DNA from 2 places in the Alteromonas sp. CI.11.F.A3 genome. Region 1 is predicted to be linked to the other one. Evidence: predicted binding sites of a transcription regulator. Region 1 holds the regulator's gene; the other holds the start of a gene.
The links. The regulator ArgR, encoded in region 1, controls arginine synthesis, uptake and breakdown. The targets are predictions, from matches to a motif close to ANTGAATANNTATTCANT.
Positions count from the first base shown of each region.

Region 2: gltB (glutamate synthase large subunit) is a predicted target of ArgR. The motif match lies at 14,150-14,167, and genes of this name have one in related genera.

Region 1 covers NZ_CP136708.1:825,189-842,089, forward strand. Annotated here, with positions in the region: gene R1T43_RS03605 (isopenicillin N synthase family dioxygenase) at 1-277, opposite strand, end outside; gene R1T43_RS03610 (NupC/NupG family nucleoside CNT transporter) at 466-1,677, opposite strand; gene udk (uridine kinase) at 1,690-2,313, opposite strand; gene R1T43_RS03620 (hypothetical protein) at 2,502-3,440, opposite strand; gene R1T43_RS03625 (PhnD/SsuA/transferrin family substrate-binding protein) at 3,442-4,302, opposite strand; gene R1T43_RS03630 (TonB-dependent receptor) at 4,738-7,758, shown strand; gene R1T43_RS03635 (type 1 glutamine amidotransferase domain-containing protein) at 7,940-8,623, shown strand; gene R1T43_RS03640 (TonB-dependent receptor) at 8,800-11,400, opposite strand; gene argR (transcriptional regulator ArgR) at 12,158-12,622, opposite strand; gene mdh (malate dehydrogenase) at 12,855-13,793, shown strand; gene R1T43_RS03655 (hypothetical protein) at 14,104-14,904, opposite strand; gene katG (catalase/peroxidase HPI) at 15,242-16,901, shown strand, end outside.
Region 2 covers NZ_CP136708.1:1,156,505-1,173,405, forward strand. Annotated here, with positions in the region: gene R1T43_RS04930 (TonB-dependent receptor) at 1-761, shown strand, start outside; gene R1T43_RS04935 (pectinesterase family protein) at 860-6,997, shown strand; gene R1T43_RS04940 (helix-turn-helix transcriptional regulator) at 7,119-7,343, opposite strand; gene R1T43_RS04945 (hypothetical protein) at 7,343-7,810, opposite strand; gene R1T43_RS04950 (FAD-dependent oxidoreductase) at 8,085-9,500, opposite strand; gene gltB (glutamate synthase large subunit) at 9,515-13,981, opposite strand; gene arcB (aerobic respiration two-component sensor histidine kinase ArcB) at 14,632-16,901, shown strand, end outside.

The sequences.
Region 1 (16,901 bases):
GGTAATAATGGAAGTACTCTTTAATATCTTTTTTCGTGAAGCCTTTGGCTACCTCAGAAACGCTTTGAGGGAAAAAGCCATCTTGCTTACCTTTGTTGTAAAGGTAGTCATTTTTTTCTTCACTATCGAAAAAGCCTTGCCAGCTATCATAAATGCCTTGCACAAGTGACTGTTGAATTGGGTGGTTTTTCAATACCCCAAAGCCCGTCTCTCGTAGTGACTTAACGAATTCTTCTTGGGCGTTTTCCGCCGTGTAATCAACAGCAACTAATTGCATAACTTTATCCCGTTTAATTTGATTGCGGCATTATAAGGGTAGACGGGCCGCCAAAAAAGCTTTGGTAGTTGACTTAAATCAATCAACGTCATCTAAGATGCCTAATGTAATCAATGTAGACCATTTAGTCTACATTTGGGCAATAACTTAGCCTTAAACTTAATCTAGTATTAGTTCAATCTAATCGTTTAGCCAAGTGTTAAGTAAAAGCCAGCGAGTGCTGCGCTCATCAAGTTTGATAACGTTGCTGCAATAACCGCCTTTAAGCCTAAATGAGCAATTTCTTTTCTGCGTGTCGGAGCCATAGCACCAATACCACCCATCAAAATAGCAATAGAAGACAAGTTTGCAAAACCACAAAGTGCAAAAGTGACAATAGCTTGTGTTGATTCAGATAACTCTGAACGTACATCAAGGTAGCTCAGGTAGGCCACGAATTCGTTAACTACCATTTTCTGACCGATGAAGCTTCCTGCTATTTGGGCTTCTTCCCATGGAACGCCAATTGCCCATGCTAGAGGTTGAAGTATGTAACCCATGATCCCTTCAAAGGTGACATTTTCATAACCTAATAAACCACCTGTCCAGCCAACTAGACCGTTGAACATGGCAATAAGGGCGATGAATGCAAGAAGCATAGCGCCCACGTTCAATGCGAGCGTCATCCCAGATGCAGCGCCGCTAGCTGCTGCATCGAAGACGTTGGCATAGCCTGAGTCTTCTGAATCTATTTCGCTTAAGCCGTCTTTAGGTTCTTCTGTTTCTGGCAGAATAATCTTTGCCATTAACATACCACCAGGGGCTGCCATAAAGCTTGCTGCGAGTAGGTATTTTAAGTCAACGCCCATACCTGCATAACCTGCCATTACGGAACCTGCAATAGAGGCAAGGCCACCTACCATCACGGCAAATAGCTCAGAACGCGTCATATGAGGTATGAAGGGACGAACGACCAATGGAGCTTCTGTCTGCCCTACAAATATATTTGCTGCCGCTGACATAGATTCAGGGCGGCTGGTTCTCAATACCTTTTGGAGGAAACCACCAATTACTTTAATAATTAAACCCATCACTTTTAAGTGATACAGCACAGCAATAAGTGATGAAAAGAAAACGATAACGGGTAAAACATTGAAAGCAAATATAAAGGCAATAGATTTATCGCCAATAGGGCCAAACAGGAAGTTAATACCGTCTTGGCTGTAGGCAATGATGTTAGCAACAAACCCCGTCGCTGCTAACAGAACTTCTTTGCCAGGCTCAGAATACAGAACAAATGCACCGATTAAAGCTTGCATAGCAAAGGCGCCACCAACAGTACGCAAACTAATGCTGCGTTTCGCCGACGAGAGCGCGAATGCAATACCTAAAAGGACTGCAATGCCCAGTAAACTCACCATAATATCAATCCTTTATAGAAGCGCTTGCTGTATGTGAGATTTGATCACATCTAGAGCAATTTGGTTTTTACCACCTTGTGTAACTACTACATCAGCAGTGAACCGGCTTGGCTCGATAAATTGGTGATACATCGGTTTTACAGTTTCTTCGTACTGTTTGGCAACTGACTCGATAGTGCGTCCACGTTCTTTGATATCTCGTATCATGCGGCGCATAAGACAGATATCCAGTGGGGTATCGACAAAGATTTTCACGTCATAAAGTGGCAGAAGATCTGCACGAGCAAGCAGCATAATTCCTTCAAGAATAATAACTGGTGCTGGGTTCAAACGTTCAGTGTCAGGCAGGCGAGTATGCGTTTTAAAGCAGTAATGAGGATAATCAATAGGTTGACCATCTCTAAGTGCCTGCAAATGCGCTTTAAGCAATTCATGCTCAAATGCATTGGGATGATCGTAGTTGTTTTTTTCTCGTGCTTCCATGGGCAAGTGGTCTTGAGCGCGATAGTAGTGATCTTCGCGAAGCACTTGCACAGGCCTTCCTTGAGCAGAGAAGCCGTTAAACAAATTTTCGGTAAACAGTGACTTTCCAGAGCCTGAAGCTCCAGAAATGGCAATAATTAAAGGCGATTGCATAATTCTAGAAAGCTGATTTTATTGGAGCAAAGATACGCGTTTAGCCTCTATGAATCAATGTTATATTCATACCAATTGGTCAAATGGATCGCTATTTGCTAGCTGAATCAATAACATTCGCTTATTTTGAGCGCGTTTTCATTCCTAAATTTATTTTCATATCACTGTCATAATTGATTAAAAAATAGCTAGTTCCCAATAATTTCCACATCTTCAGGGGACAAACTGGTAAGCGCATAAGAGTGTTGTTTTGAACGAGAGCCTTCCCCCTGAGCTCGTGGAGGGTAATAACGTTCTTTTTCCTCAGGGTACAAGGCAAACACTTCATCTAACGACGCGCGAATCTCGCTTAAGGTTTTATCTAAGTTGGCGTTAAAGTCTGGCCTTTTACGTTTGGTATGCCCTAGTTCAATCAATCGTGAAAAGGCTTTATTAGCTAGTGCTATCAGCTCAATCGGCACATCTTTGTGCGGTGGAAGTGGGTGCTCTGGGTTCTCGGTGCAATATTTAACGAGTGCCGTATAAAAGCAAAGGGGCTTGTTTTGCAATATAACAACGGTGTCATTTACGCTATTGCCTAACGTTTTATCTCGCAAATTAATAACAAGTTTGGGCTTAGGTGGGGCAACTAACTCTTCATTGATAATGTGCTTTGCTTTTCGCTGCCTAGGAATAGCAAACGCTGGCCCAAGCAGCACCGATACTATCAACGCCCACCAACTCATCGTCAGGTTTTGATACATAGGAAGCGATTGCATAGTTAGCGTAATTTTTTGCTCTGCATTTTCGAATATAAAAGTATGGGGTAAGCTGTACTCGGGATACGTTTCATCAGCATTTACACCCTGAATTGAGGTGACTCTAATCGGGTAATTGTCAGCGGCTAAATCTTCGTTGATAGTTTCAATATACCGACCTACCGCATACGTATTTACGGGGGTATTTAGCGTTGCATTCCCAACATCAAGAAACGCACTGTCTAATATAATTCTTCTTTCTACGTTGTCTTTCGCATTATGGCGAGCAGACTGAATACCAATAACCTGACCAAACGTACTGATGATTTGAAGTACCGCAAAAAGTATCAGTACACAAATTAGGGTAAACGGGCGAACAGTTGACATCATACTACTCATCTTTGCTACATCCATTCACGAGAACGAGAGTTTTGTAATAGGGGCGTGAGTGAGAATCGGCGATATCTTTCACTACAGACTGCATGGCGCAAAGTAAATCGGTGTTTTGCATTTGCATTTTTAAAAACCATTGCATGCCGCTAACGCTCTTTAGTAGAGGGGTAGCATAGTTCTTAGACAAAATTTGCTCATCTTCTTCAGCCCAATACGATGAGATAATATCGACTTCTCCCGCAAGCAATGCTCTGCGCAAATCTTTGTGGGAATTGAAGTACACAATGTCTACGTTGTTCTCAGTTAACCCAAGATTTTGAAGTATGGTTTTTGGAACGATGTGACCTGAGCGGCTGGAAGGGTAATCGAGCAGCCCAATTCGTTTGCCAAGCAAGTACTCTTTTTCAAGCAGGGGCTTTTCACGTTGAGATATAAAGAAAGCGCTGTAATTAGGGTGCGATGCTATTAAAGTTAAACCATAAATTTGATCTGCACCGAAGGCATCTACTACATTACGTTTAATCAACGCTAAATCGACCACGCCATGGTTTATATATCGAAAGGTATCGTAGTCGCTTTGCCCGACGATGACCCTGACTTGGCCAAATTGCCTTTTGATGATTTTGTTATCGCATAAACGTTCTAAGGCCATATTCGCGATAGAGCCATCTGTGACATACACTGAAAAGATGTCTAGGTTGTTTTGTAACTCGGTTTGGCAGGTTAAAGTTCGACCAGTTTGAGGGGGCACCGGAATAAATTCTATTTTCTGTGAAAAATAGCCAGCGCTGCCGCAAACAAGTGCGGCAATAAGGAGTATGATCCACCTTCCGGTAGCAATAATTCTGACTTTTGGCAAAAAAATAACCAAATGAGTTAGTGATTTATGTGCTAATTTCATCAGCTAAGGTTATTTATTGCAATAGGTAAATTTATTTTAATTGGTTATAGTCATGAAAAATAAGTGCTTTTTACAAATCAGACTGAATTTTGTTAAACGCTGTTTATTAGTCCATGATATGTCATCAATAGAAACCACAAGAACAAGTCAGACGACCTTGGTTTTGATAAGTAAAATAACTTGACCAAATGGTCAGGTGTGTGGTGCAAAAAATGCGATGAAATCACGTCACGGAATTGACGAAATATACAAAACTGTAATAAATATGACACGAAGGTCTATAACAATTTCATCCACTCAAAGAAGTCTTTTAGTCAATATCAGAGGTCGTAGAGGGGAATAAATTCCCTCTACGCTAAAAAAAAAGAATTTTAAACAAAAAGGGAAACACACATGTACTCATCAGCTAAGCTCAGCCGCGTTGCTGCAGCAGTTGCACTAACAGTGGGTCTAACCACGACTGCAATGGCTCAAGTAACGTCTTCAGATATGAATGGCCAGATAGTCGGTCCAAACGGCAACCCTGCTGTTGGAACCGTAGTTAAAGTAACTCACGTACCAACTGGTGCGGTTAAATCAGTCACGGTAAATAGTGCTGGTACATTTAACCTTCGTGGTTTACGTGTAGGTGGTCCTTACACTGTTGAAATCGACTCAGATGAATTCGCAGATCAAACTATCAGCGACATTTACCTAGAACTTGGTGAAGCGGCAACTATCCAAAGAACACTTGAATCTGCAGCTAACTACGAAAATATCGTAGTAACCGCTTCTCAAGTAGGTAGCTTGGCATTCGGTCAAACTGGTCCTTCAGCAAACTTTGACTTGGCAACACTTCAACAAGCGCCAGCGATCAACCGTGATATCACTGATATCGTTCGTATTGACCCTCGTATCTATGTGAATGAAGGCGGTAGCGGTGGTATCCAGTGTGTTGGTAAAAGCCCACGTTTTAACAGTTTGACTGTTGATGGCGTTCGCATGAATGACCTTTTCGGTCTTAACTCGAACGGTTACCCTACAGAAAGAATGCCTTTCTCTTTTGACGCTATCGAAGGTGTGTCAGTAGAAATTGCTCCTTTTGATGTAATCTACGGCGGTTTCTCTGCGTGTAACATCAGTGCAGTAAGTAAAACAGGTACCAACGAAGTTCACGGTTCTGCGTTCTACGACTATGGTAGCGACAGCCTACGTGGTGACTCTCTTGAAGGTGATGATATCAACCTTGGTAGTTACACTGAAAAACGTTACGGCTTCACAGTGGGTGCACCGCTGATTAAAGATAAGCTATTTGTTTTTGCTGCTTACGAAAAACTAGAAGGCGCGAACACATTTGACCGTGGTGCCATTGGTTCTGGCGCAATTAATGAAGTAGCGCTTTCACAAGCACAACTTGAGCAGATTCAATCTGTTTCTCAGTCATTGTATAACTTTGATGCTGGTACAACGCCACTTAGCATGCCTAACGAAGATGAAAAGCTTCTTGTTAAGTTAGACTGGAACATCAACGAAAACCACCGTTTTGCGTTTACCTATAACTACAACGATGGTAACAACTTCTCAGAATCTGACGGCGACGCAGATGAGTTTGAACTATCAAGCCACATCTACGAGCGTGGCGCAGAGCTACAATCATTTGTTGGTGTACTTTACTCAGACTGGACAGACAAATTCTCGACTGAAATTCGTATTTCTCGCACTGAGCTAGATAACCTACAGCGTTCTATGTACGGTGACGGCACTCCAGGCGGCAACGATTTCGGCGAAATCAAAATCGAACTTGGTAATGACACAGATGATTCTTCTGATGATTTAACCGTTTTCTTAGGTTCTGATGACAGTCGTCAAGCGAACGACCTAGATTGGGAAGCGCTTAGCCTAATGTTCCGTGGTAACTATTACTTCGACAACGGCCACGCGTTAACTTTCGGTTACGAGAGCGACAAACTAGATATCTACAACCTTTTCGTTCAGCACTCTGAAACATCTATTACTTTTGAAAGCCTAGATGATTTCGCTAACGGAACTAATGCAGAAATTGAATACGGTTATGCTTATTCTGGCAACCTATTAGACCGTGCTGCAGAGTGGGGTTACACGTCACACTCTACTTACGCACAAGATGAGTTCTATCTTACTGATGATTTAAAAGTTGTTGCTGGTTTACGTTATGACTGGATTACAACATCAGACGAGCCTGTTGGAAACGTTGATTTCGCAATTGAGAACGGTTACGACAATACGGCTAACCTAGATGGACTTAGCTTGCTACAACCACGTGTTGGCCTTAACTACACAGTAAGTGATTCAACTGAACTACGTGGTGGTGTTGGCTTGTTCTCAGGCGGTAACCCGAACGTATGGATGACAAACAACTATCAAAACACCAATGTTGTTGGTGGTGAAGTTGATGGTGAATACGCCAACTTATTCGACGGCAGTGTTACATGGGTTAACACAGAAGACGGCGTAACTGCTGGTCCTGGTTACTCAGTACCTTCTGATTTAGACGAAGCAATGTCTTCTGGTGCAGGTAGTAACTTTGAAAGTAACAACCTAGATCCAGGCTTCGAAATGCCTCGCGAATGGAAAATTTCTGCGGGTATGACTCACATCAATGACGAAGACTACGTATTTAACTTAGATTTCCTTCTAAGTGTGACGCAGAAACAAGCCATGATTAAATATGTGGGTCTTGAGCGTGTAGGTACAACTGACGAAGGTTACCCTGATTATGATTCAGTAGGTTACGGTTCACTTGAACTGACTAACTCTGATGAAGATTCAGTGTCTTACTCACTAACAGCGACCATGAACAAGTCTTGGGATAACGGTATTACTTTCACCGGTGGTTATAACTACAGCCACGCTGAAGATGTACAACCAATGACGAGTTCAGTAGCGTTCTCTAACTTCCAGTACAGAGCATTTACTGACATTAACGAAGAAGTATCTTCAGTGTCTGATTGGAATATCGAGCACCGCTTTACTGCTGACCTTCGTTACACCACTGAACTTATCGACGGTTACAGCACTATCTTCTCTGCTTACGCAGTAGCGCAGTCTGGTCGTCCGTTTAGTTACACCATCAGTGGTAACTCTGTATATGGCTACACGCCATACCTTGAAGGTAACAACGTGTTACCGATTGGTGCAGAGCGTAACGACCAAACTAGCCCTTGGTGGTTCAAAATGGATATCGCAGTTAGACAAAATATTCCTGCGTTCCGTGAAGATCACTCAGCTCAGGTTTACTTCGTAATGAATAACTTCACCAACTTCATCAATGATGAATGGGGTATTTTGGAAGAAGTTAACTTCAATACTGCTGCGCTAGGTACATCATCTCCTGAAAGTCGTCAGGGTGATGCATCACTTTGGGAAATGCGTGTAGGTATTGACTACCGCTTCTAAGCAACAGTTTAAAAAACAGTTGTAGTGTTAAATGCCACTTTCCAATTTTGGAAGTGGCATTTTTTTTATCTTGTAAATCAACTTCTCTCTATGTTTCTCATCGCATTCCTTTTCTTTTTCTGATCTAACCATTGTCGCCATACGAACGAATAACTAAATGAATTGTTCACATGGAGAACTTATGTCGAAACATATATTGATGGTAATGACCTCACATGAATTATTAGGTGATACAGGCAATAAAACAGGAATGTGGCTGGAAGAGTTCGCGTCACCTTATTACGCGTTCAAGGATGCAGGGTATACCATCACCTTAGCTTCACCTATGGGCGGCCAAGTGCCAATCGACCCCAATAGCTTGGCAGATGATGCCATGACCGACGATGCTATCCGTTATACAAAAGATGAGGTAGCACGAAGCGCAATGTCTTCAACAATTGTGTTGGAAGATGTTCGAGCAGATGAGTTTGATGCTGTGTTCTATCCGGGCGGCCACGGCCCGCTGTGGGACTTATCTGACAATACCCACTCCACAATGCTAATTGAAGATATGATCAAAGCACAGAAGCCTGTAGGCGCTGTTTGCCATGCGCCTATCGTGCTTAAAGAAGTAAAACGTGCCGATGGCGAATTTTTCATTAACGGGAAAACCGTTACTGGCTTTTCGAATAGTGAAGAAGAGGCAATGGAATTAACCGAGGTTGTGCCTTACTTAGTTGAAGATGCACTCATTAGTAAGGGCGGTAAGTACGAGAGTACAGAGGACTTTGGCGTTAAAGTGTGTGTTGATGGTCTTTTGGTGACGGGGCAAAACCCAGCATCATCAGGACCCGCAGCAGAAGCGCTTATTAAGCTACTGTCGTAGTTTAATTCACTCACTTACACTACTTACTTAGTCCACACCGACTAAACAATAGCCGGTGCGCCAGTTTTATAGAACGTTTATACTGGCAGAAATAAGAAAACGCCGCTGACTGTGTTGTATCTCAGAAGACAGGGGATACAACATAGTACAAGCGGCGTTTTTGCGTAAGTTACACGTTAGAAGCTAGCTTGAACGTTAAAGCTCATAGTGCGACCTAGTGGGTCATAAAGTGTGTCATCGAAACCGCGCCATTCGCCGGGCAAGTATTCTTCCAGCTCGTCAGTAAGGTTAGCGATGCCTGCTGATACTTTAACGTTATCGTTTACGTGATATGAAACCGTTACGTTATGTTTAAAGTAGTTATCCGCATAATCGTAAGAGGAGTAAAAGGTTTCTCCGTTGGCACCAATGAATAGTGTCCTCCAAGAGGCAGTCCACTTATCACCGTCTGTCCAATCTACAGTCAGGTTTGCGCGGTTATCAGGATAGAATAATTCACCCGCCCACTCAGTACCTTCTTCTTCGTAACTAAACACATGAGAATACTCAAGGTTAACCCCAAAATCCCCAATCTCAGTTGCTAAGTCGTAGTTGGCAGTAATATCAAACCCGTTTGTTGTCACTTCTGAGTAGTTAGTATAGCCCGATGTAATAGACGTAATTTTACCATCGCTATCACGTACGATACTGCTAGAAGTCCCATCTAAGTCTGCGGCAATTAAGTCTTCAACATCGATGTCTTCAATTTTGTTCTCATAGTCATACTGGTAATAAGACACTTCAAGTGACAAATCATCCGTTACATCATAAACCACGCCTAGTGTAAGTGACTCAGAGTTTTCAGGACTAAGGTCTGGATTACCACCGTAGTAGGTTAGATGCTGTTGACCCGATGAGCAGTAACTGTCATCGCTACCTGGGTTACCTAATGTATCGCAGTAGTAGGAGTCGTAGGCATCTGGGAAACCGTAAGAAATGGTCGCGAACATTTCACTCATTGTCGGAGTACGGAAAGCTTCTCCCCAGCTAGCACGAAGTAATAGTGACTCAGTTGGACGCCAGCTGATACCTAGCTTGGGTACCGTATCTGAGAACTCTGAGGTTGAGATGCTAGCACCCGTATCGCCTTCAAGCTCGTAGCCGTCGTAACGAAGCGCGGCTGAGACTTCGACTTCATGAGGTAATTCAATGGCAAGCTCAGTATAGTAAGACTGTCGTTCACGGCTTGCGTAAACGTCGTCACCGCCAGAACCGCCCGAGATAATGCCCAAACCCGATTCAGGATCAGATACCTGTTCAAAATCAAGGTACGAGTACTCAGCGCCAAACACAGCACTCACTGTCATGAAGTTATTTGAGAAAAGCTGACCTGAAATGCTCCCATCAATGATGTCGCGCATTTGGGTAGTTTGGTATGTACCAGTATGATCTGCGTTGGTTAAAAGCTCAGCGTTATAAGCATACCAATCATCGGTGCTAAGGCCTTGTACGTTGAATAAATCGAGTTGCTCAGTATCAATTAAATCTTGTACAACGGTGTCATTAACCAAGTTGTAACCGAATACTTCTTCTTTTGCTGATGTGCGCTGGTAATAAACTTGCCAGTCCCACTCGTTTCCAGCAATTTCAGTATAACCTTCAAGGCCTGAAACCATTTCAAAAGTGGTTTTTTCAGTTTTAGTATCGCGCGTGCCCAAGCTAGAGGTGCGGAAATAAACCGAACCGTCTTGGCCATATGGGTTCATTGCATTATCGGCGTCGATAGTTAGCGAAGATGTAGAAACCGGGGTAGCAGCATAACGCGTATCTGTAGATGTCTGCATTGCAGAGAAGCGAGTGATGAGTTGTAAGTTTTCTGCCAACTCATATTCCACTTTTGTCATCAGTGAGTTTTTCTCAGTCGCGCCGTATAGCCATGTGGTATTGCCGTAATAGTAACCACAACGGTCTGACTCAACAGACGTATCTGCTACATCGCCACACAAATCTTCGTTGTAAAGAAATTCACCTGCATCTGAATCGTAGAAGTTTGCCACTGGGCTATAGGTTGAATAGCTATTTAGTGCATAGTCACCTGATACCGCAACATCGCTAACTTCTTGTGTGTTTTCATGCTCGGCTATGAATACAATGCTGCCTTTGTCGCTGGTAACACCAGCAGAAAAATTGTACTTACTGGAATTACCACCGTCAGCACCTGGATCTTCAAAGCTATAACCTACATTTACGCCATCGAACTGTTTTTTGGTAATAATATTAATTACGCCTGCAACAGCATCTGAACCGTATATGGCCGATGCGCCATCGCGAAGAATTTCAATGCGCTCAACAATCGACATCGGGATCATCGACATATCAGAAGATGAACCACCATCGTACCCTAAACCAGGAAGGCGACGGCCGTCCATAAGAACGAGTGTTGCGCCTGCACCCAGACCACGCAAGTTTACTTCGCTTGAAGCTGAAGCACCGCTGCCGTAACCAGATTGGCCGCGAAACGAACCAAAGGTGTTAATTGAAGAGTTACGTAAAACTTGCGCTACCGATGTATCGCCAGATAACGCAATAGATTCAGCAGTAATAACAGTGACCGGAGAAACTGACTCTAAATCCACTCGTTTAATCCGAGAGCCAGTAACTTGAATTTTTTCTACAGGTTCAGCTGAATTTTCGTCATCTGATTGTGCGAGGGCCATTGGCGCGACAAACATGGTAGCGGAGCCCGCCAGTACTATTCCGCGCTTCACAGCAGTGCTGAGTTTATTGGTGTTAAACATTTTAATTCCCCTTGTCGAAGGTGATTACACGTTGTAATTACAAAGACGTTTATTAGTTTTTATTTTGAGCAGATGTTTTCTGTCGGGAGAATTAAGCACTTCGTCGTGCTGTTTGGCAATTTACAAAGTGTATAATTTGTTCTATTTAGACCTAATTTACTTTATTTATACGCAGAGTGATGAAACCTTTACGGTTCTATACATTGGTAAAATAATTATTGCTTTTATCTCTCTTAATATTTATTTAAAGATAACGCTAAATATTAATTAAAAGAGAAATAAAAAATAATGTGAGGGTGTAAATAGTGTGCAGGTTTTGTGTGCAAATGGTGTAGGCCTGGCGAAGAATCGGCGCAGGTTTTACGCAGATTCAGTGTGGGTAAATCTGGCTTGAAGTAAAAGTGGGGGATAGCGTTTCAGTACAGGTAAAAAAGTGAGAGAAAGTTTCTGTAATTATAATTAATGATAATGTTATTGTTTTGGGTTTCAGAATTTATACGTTGGTGAATAAGAGGCGGTTTTTAGTGATGGTGATATTATTTAATTTTAAATTTTGCTTTTTTTATTTAAGGAAGGTTTTTGAATTTTATAATTAATTTCTAGTTTTCGAATTCTTTACTTTTCTTTTCTTACTCTTTTCTAAGTCTGTGATAATTTAAATGCACAGCTACCAAGTTGTTTTGTATCTCCCTGGTACAAATTCTTTACCGCCATCTTGTGATGGCGGTTTTTTTTGTTCAAAACTTAAGGCGGTGCCTTACACGTTCTCGAATAAGTCTTCTACCCGTTGGCGCAACTCTTCAATAAGTGTCACGTCGGCTGGGGCGATAAAAATGGTATCGTCGCCCGCAATGGTACCGAGCACACCATCTTTTTTGCTTAATGAATCAAGTAAACGAGCAATAAGCTGCGCCGCACCTGGGCTGGTGCGAATAATTACCATCACATTATTATGCACAATATCGAGAACCAGCTGCTTTAACGGGCTTTTAGCCGTAGGCATGCCTAGCTCAGGCGGCAGGCAGTACACCATATCGCCGCGGGCATTGCGGGTACGTACCGCACCAAACTTACTTAGCATGCGAGAAATTTTAGACTGGCTAATATTGTCATGACCTTGAGTTTTAAGGGCATCCACTATTTCACCTTGAGATCCATAGCTTTCCGCTTTCAAAATTTCTTTAAAGGCTTTAATCAGTTGCTCTTGTTTTGCGTTGGCCATAGCATCCTGCACATCAGTTAGCGGTAATAAGTTAAATAATCATATATGTTATATTGTGCCTTACAGGTGACCTTTGCGCAATTTAATTGCATAATCATGCATGATAGTGAATATCGACGTAAAAATGCCTTAAATGGCCGTATTAAGACCATCAGATGATTGAGTTTTCCCCCGCGTTGCATTAGTGTGACGTTCCGTTTAAATACGTGAGCAATCCCATAGGAGAAATGGTATGAAAGTAGCCGTGTTAGGTGCTGCCGGTGGTATTGGCCAAGCGCTGTCTTTGTTGTTAAAAACACAATTGCCAGCTGGTTCTGAACTAGCGCTTTATGATGTAGCGCCAGTTGTTCCTGGTGTAGCTGTTGATTTGAGCCACATCCCAACTGCAGTAAAAGTAACCGGTCACGGTAAAGATGACCTAGCTGGTGCATTAACAGGTACAGACGTTGTTCTTATTCCTGCTGGTGTTCCGCGTAAGCCGGGCATGGATCGTTCAGACTTGTTCAACATCAACGCTGGTATTGTTAAGAACCTTATTGAAGGTGTTGCTGACAACTGTCCAGATGCTTGTGTTGGTATTATTACTAACCCAGTTAACACAACAGTGGCAATTGCTGCAGAAACGCTTAAAGCGAAAGGCGTTTATAACAAGAACAAATTGTTCGGTGTTACTACCCTTGACGTAATTCGCGCAGAGACTTTCGTTGCTGAGCTTAAAGACGTAGACGTTGCTTCTGTACACGTACCGGTAATCGGTGGTCACTCAGGCACAACTATTCTTCCTTTGCTTTCGCAAGTTGAAGGTGTTGAGTTCTCTGATGATGAAGTTTCAAGCCTAACTACTCGTATCCAAAATGCGGGTACTGAAGTTGTTGAAGCTAAAGCTGGCGGCGGTTCTGCAACCCTATCTATGGGTCAAGCAGCTGCACGTTTCTGCTTATCATTGGTTGCAGCAATGCAAGGTGAGAACGTAGTTGAATACACTTACGTTCAAACTGACGACAGCGACGATGCTGCATTCTTCGCTCACCCTGTTCGCCTTGGTGCAAACGGTGTTGAAGAAATCTTGCCATACGGCGAGCTAAGCGCATTTGAAGAAAAAGCGAAAAACGACATGCTTGAAGGCCTTCGTGGCGATATCAAGCTAGGCGTAGATTTCGTAACTGGCTAAAGCTAAGAATATGGGAGCGCTGCTCCCATGTATAAGGCAGGATTAGTAAGCTCTACACAAACACGCCGAGTATCCATCCATGGAGGCTTGGCAGCAGCATCCATGCTGCTGACAGTTTGTTACGCGCTTACTAATCCTGCCTTTTTGTTTATGGCACCCGCATAATAGCCACGCCGTAAATACTTCCATGTAGGCTCCGCCACCGCATCCTTGGCAAGGGAGGAGCTACTTATTTAATTTCAACTCGTATATCGACCCTAACTTCACACTCAGGCGTACGATGCTGTTCTAGTTGGGCGTGGTAAGGGACTTAATTGCGAACTCTATATAAGGTAAACGCCATGCTTTCTAGTGGTTTGTCCTTATAAACTGAATAAGCATAGCCGCTTAGAGAATCTGCTATTGGAAAAATAAACAGGAGGGAGTTGGCAAAGGTGGGATGTGATGTTTTAACGGTATATACGCTTCCTTCCTTATGAATATCTTCAGGGTTGAAACTCGTTTGATTGGTATAACTGCTACCATTTATAAACCGGACTAAACGGCCTTCTTTTTTTGGGTAAATCTCAATGCTTATGAGCTCATTTTTACCACTAATGCGCATTATTCCCACCCACAAGCCATAAATATCTTCAGTAGCCGAGTTGGCTAATTCTTCTATTGAGTCTCGGTATATATCTATAAAGTTGCGCACGGAAGATTGGTTCTTCTGCTTGTCCAATTGGTAGGTGTTACTCAAGATAGGTTTACCGTTTTTACGGGTAGTCGATTCTAATACTTTGTAACCGGTATCTATGTAGGGAGATAAAATTAGATGTTTAACATACCCTTCATCAAACGAAGGAAATGTTACTTCACAATTTAGCGTACTACATTTTATATCTTCATTATCAAATGGTAGCCGTCGGATATGACGAAACGCATTGCCTATGCCAGCTTCAAACAGGAAGTGTTCCCCGTTTTCATTTATCTGGAGTAACTTATACTTATAGTCAGACTCACTGACGCCCTCCCATAACCCAGGGGGCATAGTAAGGGGTTCGGATTGCGCCAACATAGACGTTAGCGCCAAGTAAAAGGTGAGAGTCAGGCTTGCAAGTAGTCTGTTCAAATGAGACGTCCTGTCTTAAGGATTAACGACTGAATTCGATTGGCTTTATCCTACGACATATCAATAGAGTTTTACAAAAGTAAGATAAAAGACCTAGAAAACTCATAATCATTGTCTACGCTTTCTTTAGTTAATTCTACATGAGTATATTGATGGATAGATTTATAAGGTCTTGTTTTCTCAACGTAAGGTTTAATGATTTTCTAATCGTTAAACCTATTCGTCAGCATCGAAAAAACTCACTGTAGAAATCATTATCTAATAACTAGAATGAAACAATGCTAATCAATAGATTGTATTGATGAAATCCTTTGTCGAACAGCAAGAGGTAACAAATATGAGTAACGCGAAGCTAGGCGATGTAAATGATTCAGGGCGTAAGTGCCCTGTTATGCACGGCGGCCTGACAGCTACTGGCAGTACAAATATGGATTGGTGGCCTGAGGCGCTTAACCTAGATATTTTGCATCAGCACGATACAAAGACAAATCCAATGGGTGATGACTTCAATTACCGCGAGGCCGTTAAATCTCTCGATTTTAATGAATTGAAAAAAGACATGATTGCGCTAATGACGGATTCTCAGTCATGGTGGCCAGCAGATTGGGGACACTACGGTGGCCTTATGATCAGAATGTCTTGGCACGCCGCCGGTTCGTATCGTATTGCTGATGGTCGTGGTGGTGCGTCTACGGGTAATCAACGTTTTGCGCCGCTCAACTCTTGGCCGGATAATGTTAACCTTGATAAAGCGCGTCGTTTATTGTGGCCAATCAAGAAAAAATACGGGAACAAGCTTAGTTGGGCCGACCTTTTAGTGTTTGCTGGTACTGTTGCTTATGAAAGCATGGGGCTTAAAACTTATGGTTTTGCATTCGGTCGCGCCGATATTTGGCACCCAGAAAAAGACACCTACTGGGGTGCTGAGAAAGAATGGCTAGCGCCAAGTGATGAGCGTTACAACGATGTTGAAACCCCAGAAACAATGGAAAATCCATTAGCTGCTGTGCAAATGGGGCTAATTTACGTTAACCCTGAAGGGGTGAACGGTAAACCTGATCCACTTAAAACCGCATTGCACGTTCGTGAAACTTTCGCCCGTATGGCGATGAACGATGAAGAAACTGTCGCACTTACAGCCGGTGGTCACACCGTGGGTAAATGCCATGGTAACGGACGTGCGGAAAACTTAGGTCCTGATCCAGAAGGCGCTGATATTGCCGAGCAGGGCTTGGGTTGGATGAATCACGAATCACGTGGAATAGGCCGCGATACGGTTTCAAGCGGTATTGAAGGTGCGTGGACAACCAACCCTACTCAGTGGGATAACGGTTACTTTGAATTACTCCTTAACTACGACTGGGAATTAAAAAAATCACCAGCGGGTGCAGAGCAGTGGGAGCCTATCGACATTAAAGAGGAAGACAAACCTGTTGATGTTGAAGACCCTTCAAAACGTTATAACCCTATTATGACCGATGCCGATATGGCCATGAAAATGGACCCAATCTATCGTGAAATTTCTGAGAAGTTTTACAACAACCCAGACTATTTCAGTGAAGTGTTTGCTCGAGCCTGGTTTAAACTTACTCACCGTGATTTAGGGCCAAAAGTACGTTATATCGGTCCTGAAGTGCCACAAGAAACACTTATTTGGCAAGATCCTGTACCAGCAGGCAGCACGTCTTACGATGTGAGTGCATTAAAAGCGAGTATTGCGGATTCTGGCCTAAGTATTGGTGACATGGTATCTACGGCGTGGGACAGTGCTAGAACCTTCCGCGGTTCAGACTTACGTGGCGGTGCTAATGGTGCCCGCATTCAGTTAGCGCCTCAGAAAGACTGGGAAGCGAACGAGCCGGAAAAACTAGCTAAGGTATTGTCGGTGTTAAAACCACTTGCTGAGGCCGCCGGTGCAAGTCTAGCTGATACCATAGTGTTGGCCGGTAATGTAGGTGTAGAGAAGGCCATTGAAGCAGCTGGTTTCAGTGCTGAGG
Region 2 (16,901 bases), 330 kb from region 1:
TTGGCAATCCCAATCTATTGGCAATGACGTCGATTAATTACGATGCATCAGTTGGATGGTATCCCAGCGAAAACTTATTCATGGAAGCGGCTGTCTTTTACAAAGACATCGATAATTTTATTGTTGATGTTAACGGCATAGGCATGTCGCTTGATGAGCTTCCCCTTACGTTACCGGTTAACCAAGTGACCGAGTTTGTCATTCCACAAGATTTATACCTCAACGAAATCAACATTACCGTGAATGGAGATAAAGCCACCGTATTTGGGATAGAGCTTAGCTATAACCAATACTTTGAAAACGGCTTTTTCTTGCAAAGCAACGCGACTTTGCTAGACAGCGAAGCCACTTTGGATAGCAGTATTCGACAAGGGACTGTGGCCTTACCCGATCAGGCTGATACTACATTTAACCTTGTTATTGGGTGGGAAAGTAAAACCTTCTCGGCTCGATTAATTGGCAATGTGCGCTCAGAAGTACTTGAGCAAATTGGTTCTTGTCCAGGTTCTGCTAATTTGAACGATGCTAAAGCGTGCAAGGTTTGGGGTGACCAATACCAAGATGACGTAAAAAGTCTCGACTTTAAACTTCAATACGACATCACCGATTATGCCCAAGTGTATTTCGATGCAATAAACCTTACCGATGAAGCCGATTTGCGTTATTTCGAAGGCAATGACCTAAGTGGTGGCAACGTGCTGTTTCAAAAGGAAGAGTATGGTCGCAGCTATCAGCTTGGCGTAAATATTAAATTCTACTAATTGTTTGTGCCGGAGTAACCCGGCCTTATCCACACTATATCGCTGGAGCGGACAATTTAAGGCGTAGTGCGCCCAGTAGAAAATGGAGATTGAGTACCATGAAACTCACAAAAATAGCAGCCCTTGTGGGCGGTGTTATTCTTATTAGCGCCTGCGGCGAAAAAAGCAGCACTAATGTTACCCTTCCGCCGGATCCTGCATTAACAGGGGTGTTTGTTGACAGTCCAGTGTCGGGACTGGGTTATACCTCTGCATCGGTCCCTAATGACATAACCAATGCCAGTGGAGAGTTTTCTTATTTTAGAGGTGAGCAATTAAGCTTTCATATCGGTGACCTCATATTTCCTGAGGCGCCAGCATCCAGTGTTATATCACCTTTAGATTTGTTCGCTACCGACAACCCATTTAATCAATCGGTAGTGAATACCATTCGTTTGCTTCAGTCGTTAGATATTGATGGCGATGCTAGTAATGGTATTACTCTTAGCGATAGTGCGGCTAATGTGGCAGTGGCCACTCTCGATGACGGACAGTCACTTGGGGATTTCTTTAATCAATCAGATACTGATTTTGCTGCCGACGTAGAAGTTTGGCTAGGCTCGGCAGGTGGGGCGAGTAATACCCTTGTTGATAAAGCAACTGCCGTCACTCACTTCGTCAACTATCTGGAAACTGATCTTGGTACATTGTTTCCCAATACGTTCGATGTGACAAAATTCACTGGTGACATATACGCCCCTAATACTGAAGGGCGCACGGTTTCTCAGGCCACTTATACCTTTACGCCAAGCGATGAAACAAATTTAGCGGGTGGTTTTGTGCGAGTTCATGGAGAGGCTAACGTTACTGGTACTTACACGTTTTCATTTGGCAGGAAAGTTATTACGCTAAATTATGACGATCAGACTGAGCACCTTATTTCTCGTGCATACAATACGGTAAACGATGTATACAGCCTATGTCTGGTAGCGGGCGAGGAAGCGACTTCTACCGCGTTGGCATTACATGTTGAAAGTTGTCTGGCCAAAGACGATCCCTCAGCATATTTGTTCGCTTTCACTTTAGCTCAGGCTGATGCGCAACGGGTGAAGTTAGAGGAGGCCGCGAACGCTATTCAAGCCGCACTAGAAGAGAATTTTGATACCGATACCGATACATTTTTTTCGTCTTCCTATAAACGACTAAATGACGAGCCCGACGCCGGTGCGCTTTATTATGTCACCGGTGGTAGCCCATTAGTGGACGCCTCTACAGGACAGCTTACCTTGGAAGGCGATCGCTTTAGCATTGGAAATGCCGCTCAAAACCCTGGTGCAAATACATCAGCATCTAATACTGTTGGCTCGGGAATTTACAACCTGAGTGAAGGTTTTACTATTAGCTTCGATGTTATTTCTCATAATAGTGGAGGGTCATTCTCGCTTTACGTCGACAACAACACTACTGGGCAAGATAACTCTGTCCATGGTGCTGCTTCTAAATTTGTGAGTGAAGGCTTAGCTGACGGCGCAATAGTGGCGGGTGAACGCTTCACCTACACTTACGAGCCTGGCGACGACATTGGCGGCGGTGATCCCGCAGCCCCTGATGCCAAAATACTTGACAGTACTGTCACTAATAGCTTCTTCCAATTACGCACAGACTCAAGTGCAACAATTACCATTGATAATTTAAAAATTGAGACGATAGCAGATGCGGTTGAACCGCCTCCGCCATCAGAACCCGATCCTACAGAGCCGGACGAACCCGTTATTATTCCAAGCGTATCCCTACCCCTGTCGTTCAGCTTTGCTGGTGAGAGCGAAGATATATTTTCAACTAATTTTGCTGCTATAGAGAATCAGGCTGGTGAGCAGGTTCCTATGCTTAATATTACCGGCGGCTCGGTAACACAGATTGCAACTGGTATTGAACTGGATGGAGGTCGTTTCACGTTAGGAAATACAGAGCCCGGTGTAATAAGTTCGCCTGACGATACATCTTCTACCGGTGCGCTTGATTTAAGTCGTCCATACATGGTGGTATTTGATGTTGTCTCAACGGAAGACACGGAAGGCGATAATAACTTTCAAATTTACGTAGATAATAATACTTCAGGTAGCGCCAACTCGCACTTAGGGAGCGATTCACGCTTCTTTAATGAACCAGTGGTTGATTTAGTGGCAGGGACTACCATGACCGTAGAAGGGCAGGTAGCGACACCAAATTCATACCTACAGTTTAGAACCGAAAGTGGCTCTGTTGTCGTCATCGACAATATTCATATTGAGTATATCGAAGCGAATGTTTTGTTAGATGAAACGTTTGAAACCGATATCGACACTTTCTTTAGTGCAGAGTATAAAGCGACCGATGCCGCTACCACGCCTTTTTATAGTGTTACTGGTGGTGGTTCAGGTATTACCATCACTGACGGCGAATTATCTATGGACAGCGCTCGATTCACGCTGGGTAATACCACGCCCGAAACCGATACCACAGCTGAAGATACCACCACGACCGGTGTGCTTGATTTAAGCCGTGAATACACAATTAGCATGGATGTGATTGCCATAGAAGATGCCGAAGCTAATAACAACTTCCAACTCTATGTTGATAACAATACCAGTAGTAGTGGTAAGTCGATACATGGCAGTGATTCTAAGTTCTACAGCGAACTCATTACCTCCCTCATACCAGGCCAAAGGTTAACGATAGAAGGATTGATTGCAACGCCCACATCGTTTATTCAAATGCGAACTGAAAGTGGCGGTAAAGTAGTGATTGATAACGTGGTTATCGCCTACGTTGGTGATGCGCCTAACACTAGTCAGTTCAGTTGTGATAGCGAGCCAGAACTTTATTTTTGTGACGATTTTGCAGAAGGTTCATTGGATAACTTAACCTTGATTGCAGACGATGCAGGCAATAACGGACCTCAAGGCGTATTCGATATTCTTGATGATAATGGCAATAACGTTCTTCGATATACCGCTGGTGGTGAAGGCGGGGAAATTTTGTTAGTTAAAGAAACGGCACTAGGTGGATTACCTGAAAGCGGCAATTATTATGTCGAAGCCCGTATTCGTCCGCGTCAGAATAGTACTACTCGTAACAAACAACTCTTCTTGATGGGGCGTTATGATAGTGCTGGCAACTGGTATGCTGGGGGACTTAATGTACAAAACTCATCGAGTAGCACGCAAGTTGAAGTAGCGATTAGTACCGATGGTAGCATTGCCCGTCCTGTGCAGAAAAAATCACCTATCTTGCTAGGTGAAAAAGAGGAAACTGATGGCACTTGGTATCGAGTACGTTTTGAAATGGATGGTGAAACCCTAACGGTTTACCTCGATGGTGAAAACATGGGTAGTACTGTGGATTCAACCTATAACGCAACGGGTTTAATAGGAATTTTTACCAACAACAGATCTTTTGAAATAGATGACCTAAAAGTGGGTAACCCGTCGATAAAACCGATTCAGCTTACGCTCGATTATAAAGAGCCTAATTGGGAAACCACTACCAGTAACGATCCGTTGTTTATTTATGTCACCGCTGTGCAAGATGATGGTATTACCGAAGATACATTTACCGTAACAACCAGTGATGCCAATGTAGTAACGATTGTGCAAGATGGCCCCCTTGTGACACTTACGCCTGCGGCTGAAGGAAATGCGATAGTCACAATCACGTCGGGTTCTGATCCTACTTTAGTAAAGCTCATTACTGTCACTGTCGAGGAAGGATTTACTATGCCTACGGCCGCTTATGGTGATTTGTCTGCGGATACGATCCCCAGTGCTGGCAATCAAAATGCGTATGTCGATACGCTACTCACCTTGACGTTTGACGATACGCCCACGTTAGGTAGTAGCGGTGAGGTTCGCATTTACAGCGCGGCTGACGATACGCTTGTCGATGTGGTGAACGTAGCTGGTGATACCGACTATATTGGTTTTAAAGGGCAGGAAAGACAGCGCAAAGTTAATTATCGGCCAGTTTATATTAAGGGGAGTTCAATTGTTATTAAACCTCATACAAATGCACTCGAATACGGTCATTCTTATTATGTGTCTATTGGGGATAACGTCTTAACCAGCGGTACGCTGAATGGTGAAACATTTGTAGGCCTCGGGAAAGATGCTAATTGGGCCTTTAGTACTCGAGAGGCCGCTCCTTCAGGTAATTCGATTGTCGTTGATGACGACGCTGAGGCCGATTTTCGTACGGTGCAGGGCGCGCTCAACCACATTATGCAAAATATACCTGTTGATACACCGTCGACCGTCACGATTAGAGAAGGTGAATATCAAGAAATGCTGTTCTTACGGGGTAGCAACAAGGTTACTTTGCAAGGAGAGAGCCGTGACAATACCCTTGTTTATTACGACAACTTTGAAAGTTTTAACAGCGGGAGTGGCAAAAGCGAAGCGCCCTCAACAGGTACTCCTTCAGGCGGAAGAAGTGTATTTCTTATAGAGGGGGTAGATGACTTAACCTTTAATAACTTTACCCTGAAAAATTCACATATTCGAAGTAATGCCTATTCAAACCAAGCAGAAACGCTTTATTTTAATAGCGATGCAGGAAGGTTAACTGCGGTGCGCATGAACTTCGTCAGTGAACAAGATACGCTCTTACTTAAAGGCTTCAGTTGGTTTTATCAATCGTTAGTGGCAGGCAATGTAGATTTCATATGGGGCTATGTTGACACTGCATTGTTTGAAGAGAGTGAAATCCGAACCATTGGTGATTCTAAAAATGGGGACCCAGAGGAAGACACCGCTGGCGGATACATTCTGCAGGCAAGAGTTCCTGAGATTACCAACAAAGGTTTTATTTTCTTAAACAATCAATTCACCAATGGTCCAGGTCCTATTGGTAATGGTGTACTTGATAACTCTACTTATATTGCACGCAGTGGCGGAAGTGCTAGTTACTTCGATAATGTCACCCTTATCAATAATCGACTTGATACTCACATTGCCACAACAGGCTGGGCGGGTGAAGGTGTCCGAGATCAACCAGCACCCAACCCTAGTCCTGCAACATCGACGGCAGGCTGGCGCGAGTATGGCAGTATGGACATTAACGGTAACCCACTAGATCTTTCAGCTCGGGAATTCGTGTACATTTTGTCTGATAGTGAGGTTGCTGCGCTTACCAATCGAAGCGATATTTTTTCTCATTATAACAATGGTGAAGGCTGGGCACCGCAAGCACCAGATGTACCTGAGGTGGCGCCGGCACCTACCTTGACGGCAAGCGGTTTCGCTCAGTATAGTTTTGATTTAACAGGTGGAGCGGGTGGAACTGTCGTTACCGTAGATAATGGGTTGGATTTAAAGGCCGCACTGGAAAATGCAAGTGCTGCGAATACACCGGTAACGGTCTATATTGACGGCACTATTACTGATGCCAACTCAGGAGGCACGGGGGCAGCTATTGAAATACGCGATATGAATGATGTGTCGATTATTGGTGTGGCGAACAGAGGTGAATTTGATGGAATCGGTATTTTAATTAAACGTGCCAATAATGTGATTATTCGCAACTTACGTATCCATCATGTACTCACAGAAGGTAAAGATGCTATCTCTATTGAAGGTGATAATGACGGCTCAAGCACAAGTAATATTTGGATTGACCATAACGAGCTATATAGCACCTTAGCGGTAGATAAAGACTTTTACGATGGGTTGGTTGATAGTAAGCGGGGCGCAAAAAATATCACTATTTCGTACAATTACCTTCATGATCACTGGAAGGCATCCTTACATGGTCATACCGAAACTGATACTGCAAGTGCAAACACTGAGCGCTTAATTACCTTCCATCACAACCGTTTTGAGAATATTGAATCTCGTCTGCCGCTATTTCGCTATGGCCACGGGCATTTGTATAATAATTATTATAACCAAATATCTTCTACCGCCATAAATTCGCGAATTGGTGCTGAATTACAAGTTGAGAACAATGTATTTGAGAATACCAAAAACCCAATAGTATCTTTCTACTCCGAAGTTATTGGATATTGGAACACGTCGGGCAATATATTTGGTGAAGGGGTTACGTGGTCTGAGCCTGCAGAAGGGGATGTTGTCGCTGGGCCAGATGCAACTCCCACATCAAGTTATGAAGTACCTTACGACTATGAACTTGATAACGCAGATGTTGTGAAGCAGCGTGTTATTAACCACGCTGGCGTAGGTAAGATTACCCAAGATGCGAGTGCTATCCCAGACATAAACTAATACGCAACGGGAAAAATTAGTTCAAAGCGCTATTATTGAGAAGATAATGGCGCTTTTGATTATCAGAAAAATATCTTAAAGCGCACGTCTATAAGGTATTATTTTTTGCGTATTAATGGCTTCACTCCTCCTCTTTCGAATACTGAAATACCTCATTAAACGGCTTATTAAATACCAAAGCAATTTTGAAGGCGACTTCAAGGGAAGGGGAGTATTTTCCTTTTTCAATTGCCATGATAGTTTGTCGCGTAACGCCCACCTTTGACGCTAGTTCTTGTTGAGTCATTTCATTTGAGAGAAAGCGTAAGGTTCTTATATTGTTGATAATTGTGTATTTATCAACCATTAACTTTCTTTCCGGCAATAGTAAATCTCAGTACCGAAGCGAGTTACTTCCGATAGCCAAAAAATAAGGACTAATTTTAGCTCGATAGGTGCAAGAGCATAATTGGTGTAGTTATTTTGCGCTTCAAAGTCGATGTTACTGTTGATCATGTGCTGTATCACGCAGCTCACGATACCAACTGACAGTACCCAGTAACCCGCATTGTTCGCGGTAAGTCGATGAAAACGCTCTCGTTCATCCTCAGGTGTGTTGGCGTCTTCTTGCTGGCTCATGGCTAACGCAATATGCAAAGCTACCTCTAAGATAATGAAGGCAATAGTAATTCGCACGATGAGGGCGGTAGTGTCACTAGGGCTAATATTTGGTTGCAAAAATATAAGTGCATATACGCTATCTCCATAAATAGAGGCGATCACCGCAGATACTAACAAAGACACCCACAAACTTTTCTCTCTGAACGAAATCATTATCTTTCTCCATGCCCTAATAATGGTGATTAAATTTTACTTTGTGTATGTTAAATTTAACTCAATGTTAAATATACTATACATTTGAGCTTGTAGAAAGCTAGCAGTAGGTTGTTACAAAGTATGTTATAGGTGAAGGCGCCCAGAGCGGATTTATTTGAAGGTTTAGATATATTGGCCACAAAAAAGCTCGCCTTAGCGAGCTTTTAAATAGATTACATGCGGCGGGGCATGGTTAACGTGCCGTTTTACACGTCGATATTAAACGCTAATATTAAACGCCAATATAATCCATGATTCCGTCTGCGGCTTTTCTGCCTTCGTCGATAGCGGTAACCACAAGGTCACTACCACGCACCATATCACCGCCTGCAAAGATTTGCGGGTGTGAGGTTTGGAAAGCATATTTACCGGCAGCAGGCGCGCGTACGCGGCCTTTTTCGTCTAGCATAATGCCAAACTCAGCAAACCAAGGGGCAGGGCTAGGCTGGAAACCAAACGCGATAATAATTGCATCTGCTTCAACCACGTGCTCAGAACCTTCAATTTCAACTGGACGACGACGTCCGTTAATATCCGGTGGGCCCATTTCGGTTTTCACGAATTTAACACCGCAAGCTTTGCCTTCGCTATCAACAGCAATGTCTAAAGGTTGAATGTTGAACATGAATTCAACCCCTTCTTCTTTTGCGTTAACTACTTCTCGGCGAGAACCAGGCATGCTTTCTTCGTCACGACGATATGCACACACTACACGGTCGGCTTCTTGGCGAATAGACGTACGTACACAGTCCATGGTGGTATCACCACCACCAAGTACCACTACGCGTTTGCCTTTCATATCAACAAAATCGGCTTCGTCTTTTTCAAGACCCATCACGCGGTTTGTATTTGAAATAAGGAAAGGCAAGGCATCGTGAACACCGTGTACATGTTCATTTTCAAAGCCGCCCTGCATTGATTTATACGTACCCATGCCTAAGAACACGGCGTCGTAGTCATCTAGCAGGGTTTGCATTTCAATGTCTTTACCAATTTCAGTCTTAAGTACAAACTCAACACCCATGTCGGTAAAGATTTCGCGGCGAAGCTTAATCACGTCTTTTTCAAGCTTAAACGATGGAATACCAAAAGTTAGCAAGCCGCCAATTTCTTCGTACTTGTCAAATACAACAGGCTTCACACCGTTACGAACAAGAATGTCGGCACAAGCTAAACCGGCAGGGCCGGCACCTACAATAGCAACTTTCTTATCCGTCCAAACTACGTCAGACATATCTGGGCGCCAGCCCATTTTAAATGCGGTATCGGTAATGTATTTTTCAATACTACCAATGGTTACCGCACCAAAATCGTCGTTTAGGGTACATGCCCCTTCGCATAATCTGTCTTGAGGACAAACGCGGCCACATACTTCTGGCAAGCTATTGGTTTTGTGCGACAACTCAGCCGCTTCAATAATACGACCTTCATTCGCAAGGTCTAACCATTGAGGGATGTAGTTGTGTACTGGGCACTTCCATTCGCAATACGGGTTACCGCAGTCCAAGCAGCGATCTGCTTGGCCTTCGGTTTGTGATTGACTTAACGGCTGATAAATTTCAGCGAACTCGTGTTTACGCACCATGATCGGCTTTTTCGGCGGATCGATACGTTCAACATCGACAAACTGGTATACGTTCTTTGCCATAAACTTTTCTCCTCCTACTGAGCCTGAATGCGCAATTCAGCGCTTGAACGACTGATGTGGCCTAATAGGTTCTTCACATCACTGGTCTTCGGCTTAATAAGCTTGAAGCGTTTCAGCGTTGCCGCGAAATCGGTTAGCAAGCCTAACGAATGGTCGCTGCCAGTTTCTTCGTAATGCTGATTAATAAGGCCACGTAAGTGCTCTACTAAAATCGCTTTACCGTCAACAGGCATAATCTCAATAAGATCTTGGTTTACACGGTTATCGAGGTCGTCGTTGTCGTCCATAAGGTACGCAAAACCACCTGTCATACCGGCACCGAAGTTAACGCCTACTGGGCCAAGTACTGCAACAATACCACCGGTCATGTATTCACAACCGTTGTCACCAATACCTTCAACTACCGCAATGGCACCAGAGTTACGTACACCAAAACGTTCACCAGCACGGCCCGCAGCAAATAATTTACCGCCCGTTGCACCGTATAAGCAGGTGTTACCCATAATGGCACTTTCATGCGCATCGTAAGTAATATTTCTTGGTGGATGAATAACAAGCTTACCGCCAGTCATCCCTTTACCTACGTAATCGTTTGCGTCACCTTCAAGATGCATGTGCAAGCCGCCCGCGTTCCACACACCAAAACTTTGGCCGGCAGTACCGGTAAGATTCACTTTAATCGGTGTATCTTCAAAGTCGTGGTTACCATGGTGCTTGGCAATTTCACCTGATAGCAATGCACCAACCGAGCGGTCGGTATTGCGCACAGGGTACTTCAATTCAATAGATTCGCTATCAACTACTGCTTGTTGCGCGTCTTTTAACATTTGTGCGTTAAGCACACCTTTATCAACGGGCTCATTGGTAGTTTGTGAGCAGAATAGACGGGTATGTTCACCTGCTTTCGGTCTTACCAACAATGGCGTTAAATCAAGGCGGTTTTGCTTCGCAGTCACACCATCTATCACTTTAAGTAGCTCAGTACGGCCAACAAGGTCGTCAAACTTAGTCACGCCAAGGGCGGCCATAATTTCACGTACTTCTTGGGCGATAAACTTAAAGTAGTTCATTACCATGTCTGGTAAACCAATGAAGTGGTCGTCACGCAGCTTTTGATCTTGTGTTGCTACACCGGTCGCACAGTTGTTCAAGTGACAAATACGTAAGTATTTACACCCTAACGCCACCATAGGGCCCGTACCGAAACCGAAGCTTTCCGCACCTAAAATACCGGCTTTAACCACGTCTAAACCTGTTTTCAGGCCGCCGTCAGTTTGTACGCGTACTTTATGGCGAAGGCCGTTTTCAATTAGGGCTTGTTGTGTTTCAGACAAACCTAATTCGAACGGGCTTCCAGCATACTTAACCGACGTAAGTGGGCTTGCGCCTGTTCCGCCGTCGTAGCCTGATACTGTAATAAGGTCTGCATAGGCTTTTGCTACACCCGTAGCAATAGTACCTACACCAGGTTCAGACACTAACTTCACTGAAATCAGTGCAGTAGGGTTCACCTGTTTCAAGTCGAAGATAAGCTGGGCTAAATCTTCAATTGAATAAATATCATGATGCGGTGGAGGCGAAATAAGGGTTACACCAGGCACTGAGAAGCGCAGCTGAGCAATATACTTATTCACTTTGTCGCCAGGTAACTGACCACCTTCACCAGGCTTCGCGCCCTGAGCCACTTTAATTTGAATAACATTCGCATTGACTAAGTAATGCGGTGTTACACCAAAGCGACCAGAAGCAACCTGCTTAATTTTTGAGTTCTTTTCAGTACCAAAGCGTGATGGATGTTCACCACCTTCACCTGAGTTCGACTGCCCGCCTAAGCGGTTCATAGCAATAGCCAAGGCTTCATGCGCTTCAGGGCTTAATGCACCAATAGACATAGCAGCGGTATCGAAACGCGGGAACAAGTTCTGCGCGCTTTCTACTTCGCTAATATCAACAGGCTCGTTTTGTGGGTCTAGCGCTAACAAGTCACGAATGTGCGCAGGAGAGCGCTCATTAACCAGTTTTGCATACTGCTGGTAATCGCTGTATTCGCCGGTCATCACTGCTTTTTGCAGTGTGCTAACTACATCTGGGTTGTACGCATGGTATTCGCCGCCATGTACATACTTAAGCAAACCACCGTGATCAACAGGCTTACGTTTCAACCAAGCAACGCGGTTTAGGTTAACCGTATCTTGTTGGAAGTCGTCGAAATCGGCACCTTGAAGGCGCGAGGTAACACCTCTGAAACACAGTTCCATTACCGCATCGTTAATACCAATCGCTTCGAATAGTTTCGAGCTACGGTAACTCGCCACGGTACTGATACCCATTTTCGACATTATTTTGTACAAGCCTTTATTAATACCTTTACGGTAGTTCAATGTGGCTTGCATTGGTGAAATGTCGAGTTCGCCTTTTTCACAAAGCTGCTCAATGGTTTCGTAGGCTAAGAACGGATATACCGCTGTAGCACCTAAACCTATGAGTACGGCAAAGTGATGTGGGTCACGGGCACTGGCGGTTTCAATGACTACGTTCGCGTCGCAACGTAGTGATTTATCAACTAGACGGCGCTGTACTGCACCAACGGCCATAGCAGCTGGAATAGGTAAGCGGTTTTGTCTGATGTTGCGGTCGGATAAAATCACGAACGCCGCACGCTTTTGTTTAACTAAGTGTTCTACTTCGTTACAAATACGCTCGATGGCTTTCTTCAAACCTTCTTGCGGTTGGTACTGAAGTTCAACCACTTCTGAATAGTAGTTATCAGGGTTAAATTCACGTAGCTGTTTTAAGTCGGTATACATAAGTATTGGCGAGTTAAACAATACGCGGTCTGCATAACCTGAGGTTTCGCTGAATACGTTTTGTTCGCGGCCGATACAGGTGGCTAACGACATTACATGGTTTTCACGTAACGGATCGATAGGCGGGTTAGTTACCTGTGCAAACTGCTGACGGAAGTAATCGTAAACGGTACGCTGGCGTGAAGACATGACCGCCATTGGCGTATCATCACCCATAGAGCCTACGGCTTCTTGTCCGTCTTTCGCAAGTACCTTGATAACTTGCTGAATTTCTTCATAGCTATAGCTGAACTGCTTATGGAATACTGAAATGGTGTCGTCATCAAAAACGCGCTTACCAATCAGTGAAGCATCTAGTTCTTCAATAGGGGTCAAATGACGAATATGTTTATCGAGCCACTCTTTATAAGGGTGACGCGCTTTCAAATCTTCATCAATTTCAGTGGAACGCCAGATTTTACCTGTGTAGGTATCAACGGCTAGCATTTCACCTGGGCCTACGCGGCCTTTTTCAATAACGTCAGCTTCTTCGTAATCCCAAATACCCACTTCTGAGGCAAGAGTGATGAAGCCATTTTTAGTGATAACGTAGCGGGCAGGGCGAAGACCATTACGGTCAAGGTTACATGCCACATGGCGGCCGTTCGTCAATACGATACCGGCAGGGCCATCCCACGGTTCCATGTGCATTGAGTTAAACTCGTAAAATGCACGTAGGTCGTTATCCATGGTTTTGTTGTTTTGATATGCAGGCGGCACTAATAAACGCATGGCACGGAATAAATCCATACCACCGGCTAAAAATAGCTCAAGCATGTTATCAAGTGACGATGAATCAGAACCTTCGGTATTAACGAAAGGGGCTGCTTCTTTCAAATCAGGAATAAGCGGCGTAGCAAATTTAGATGCACGTGCCATTGCCCAATCTCGGTTACCTTTAATAGTGTTAATTTCACCATTGTGGGCCAAGAAACGGAACGGCTGAGCCAACGGCCAACGTGGAAGCGTATTGGTTGAAAAGCGCTGGTGGAATACACAAATAGCACTTTTTAAACGCTCGTCGGCTAAATCTAAATAAAAGGCTGGTAAGTCTTTCGGCATTACCAAGCCTTTATATATCGTTACCAAACCAGATAGGCAGGCAACATAAAAGTCTGGATCGCTTTCAAGGCGCTTTTCAGCGCGTCGACGCACCATATAAAGGCGGCGTTCAAGATCGCGCTTGCGCCAACCTGCTGGTGCATTCACAAATACTTGTTCTATTTGTGGCACGCCGGTAAGAGCAAGTTCACCCAAAACAGAGCGATCGACAGGCACTTCGCGCCAGCCAACAACACTAAGGGTTTCTTTTTCAAGTTCTTCATTCAACACCTCACGCGCAGTTTGCGCAAGGGCCTGGTCCTGGCTTAGAAAGATCATGCCAACGCCGTATTTTTTGCTGAGTTTCCAGCCATTTTCTGCGGCGATAGTATGGAAGAACGCATCCGGTTTCTGCAGTAGTAAACCACAGCCGTCTCCGGTTTTCCCGTCAGCGGCAATACCGCCTCGATGCTGCATACGGTCTAAACCGTGAATAGCAGTTTCAACTAGCGCATGGCTAGCTTCTCCGTGGGTATGGGCGATTAAGCCAAATCCACAGTTATCCCGGGAATCGTTGGGGTTGTATAAACTCATCTCTTAACTCCTTCAACCTTTGACTGGGGCAAGGTGTGCGTTGCGTGTAGATGCGCCTAGGTATTGCGTATCACAACATTGTTCAGACGTCTTTTGTCGAGCTGGCACTATTACCGCTCTATGCGCCTTTTCTTGTCGTTATTTATTATTAGAGGATTCCAGTCGTGTTCCGCATTTTTATGCATTATTGCTTTGCGGGGCGTACAAAATACCTATATTGATATGTAAAATCAAACGCTAAAACAGGGGGTATAACAAAGATTTAGCATATAGTTTAAAATCTTCACTATTTTCATAGTGTTAAACTTATAAATTCATCTTTGTAATAAATTTGTTATAACCCGATATATCGTCTTATTGGTAGGCAATGTAATTATAGCAAGTATCATTAAATCACCAATAATGAATAAAAATTCACATAGAGGAGTTTAATATCTAGTCAAGGGCGTGTTTGCTGTATTTTTATGTAGTTGTAAAGCCTTTATTACACGATACCAGAATCACAATGCGTTGTACAAAAAATGCACCGTGTAATCAAGATTCATTTTGCCGCGCCATTGCTCATCAAGCGCGTCGGACCTCGTGAGCATTTCCGTAACGCATAAAGCCTGATAGGATATGCTGAAAATAATCCTAACAATAAGTCGTTCATGCATTCAGATTCTCCAAATGACTCTTGGGCTATTCGCTTTGCACAATTTGTGCAGCGCTTCGGTACGCTTAAGTTAAGTATTCTGTTCGTGGTGCTGTCGCTGGTTTTCACACTTGGTGGCTCTTACGTCATTCGCGTAAGCATGGGCAGTGCGGTACAACCTGATGACTTTATCAGCGCGGTTATCCTCACCATGCTTTCGGCACCTTGGGTGCTGTACTTTTTTAGCGAGCTGATAAAACAGTTAGAAAATTCACGTACCAATCTTAAAGAAGTGGTGAGCCAATTAGAGCGCTTGCGAGAAGAAGATGTTTTTCTTAACCGTGAACTGCAAACTAATATTCGCCAATTAAATCACGAAATTGAGCAGCGTAAATTAGCGCAAGAAGAGCGTGAAGCCTTATTTAAAGACTTAGAGCGTGAAATTCAGGATAAATCTGAACAAGAAGCGCAAGCCCGTCGTTTATCTACCTTGCTTCGCTCAATTATTGATGCCTCGCCAGATCTTATTTACTACCGAAACGAAGAAGGGCGCTTTGCTGGTTGCAACCGTATAGCAGAACTCATGACCGGTAAAACAGAGCAGGAGCTGTTGGGCTTAACCCCTACCGATGTTTATGAAGAAGACTTGGCACGCCAAATTGTTGCCAGTGATCACGAAGTACTAGAAACAAACGCCAGTATTACCGAAGAGTTATGGCTACGCTTTGCCGATGGCCGCCGCCGCTACTTCGAAATGAAGCGGGTTCCATTCTTCGATAAAGAAGGCAACCGTTTAGGCTTGCTATCATTTGGTCGAGACATGACTGAACGTAAACAAGCAGAAAATGCAGCAGCGAAAGCCAGTACCGATAAAACGCGCTTTATCGCCACGATTAGCCACGAGCTACGTACGCCGCTAAACGGTATTGTTGGCTTAAGTAGAATGCTGCGCGATACCGAATTAAGTGAAGAGCAATTTAGCTGGGTAAGTACCATTTATGCCAGTGCTATCACGCTAGGTAATATCTTCAACGATATTATCGACCTTGATAAGCTAGATAGAGACAAAGTTGAACTGAGCTTGAAGACCGTATCGCTTCGAGATTTTACCGAAGAGCTAAGCAGTATTATTCGACTGTTAGCCGGTGATAAACAGCTAGAACTTAAAACGACAATTAAAGAACCTCTTCCAAGGTTGGTTGAAGTAGACGGTACGCGCTTGCGCCAAATTTTGTGGAATATCCTGTTTAACGCAGTGAAGTTTACCCAAAAAGGTCACGTAAGTTTATCGATTGAAGCCACCAAACCTGAAAATGACTTAGCGTTCGTCACCTTTGTGATTGAAGATACTGGGGTAGGAATACCTGAAGAAGAGATAGAAAAAATCTTCGCCATGTATTATCAAGTTGACCACCCTGATCATCAATCAGCCACGGGTACCGGTATTGGTTTGGCTATTTGTAAGCAAATGGTCGATTTAATGAAGGGGAATATCAAGGTTACCAGTGTGGTAGGTAAAGGTACGCGCTTTGAAATAGAGCTACCGGTAGAAATATCGAAAAAGCCTATGCAAGTGGCGCAGCTTCAAGTTACCGATTTGAATATTCTGTTGGTAGAAGATATTGAGCTTAACGTGATGGTTGCCAAAGCCTTACTTGAAAAAATGGGGCAAAAGGTGGATGTGGCCATGACAGGGCAAGAAGCTATTGATAAAGCCCGCGAGAATCAATACGACTTAATACTGTTAGACATTCAATTACCTGATATGACCGGCTTCGACGTGGCCAGTACGCTGCATGAAGAAGACTTAGTGATGCAAACGCCTATTGTGGCACTTACTGCAAATGTGATTAAAAAGCGGGAAGAGTATTTGCAGAACGGCATGGACGATATTATTGCCAAGCCCATTAAGAAGTCTCGTGTGATTGAGGTGTTTAACGAGTTATTCCATGCGCCACCTGCACCGTTAGAAGTTGAAGGGCAGGTAGAGCGCCCACCAGAGCCTAGCAAAATATTAAGTAACATTTTAGATATGGACTTGCTCCAGATGTTAGTGGATACAATAGGCGATGACATGGTGCGGGCAAGCGTTAAAGTGTTTCAGGAAAAAATGCCTGAATACATGGAAATTTTGCAGTTAAGCCTAAGTGCCGATGAAAAATCTGAAGTGTGCTCACAAGCACACAAGATTAAAGGCGCGGCAGGCTCTGTAGGGCTTGCACGTGTACAGCGTATTGCTAATCAAATCCAACAGGGTGACCACCCTACGTGGTGGCAGAACGTCCA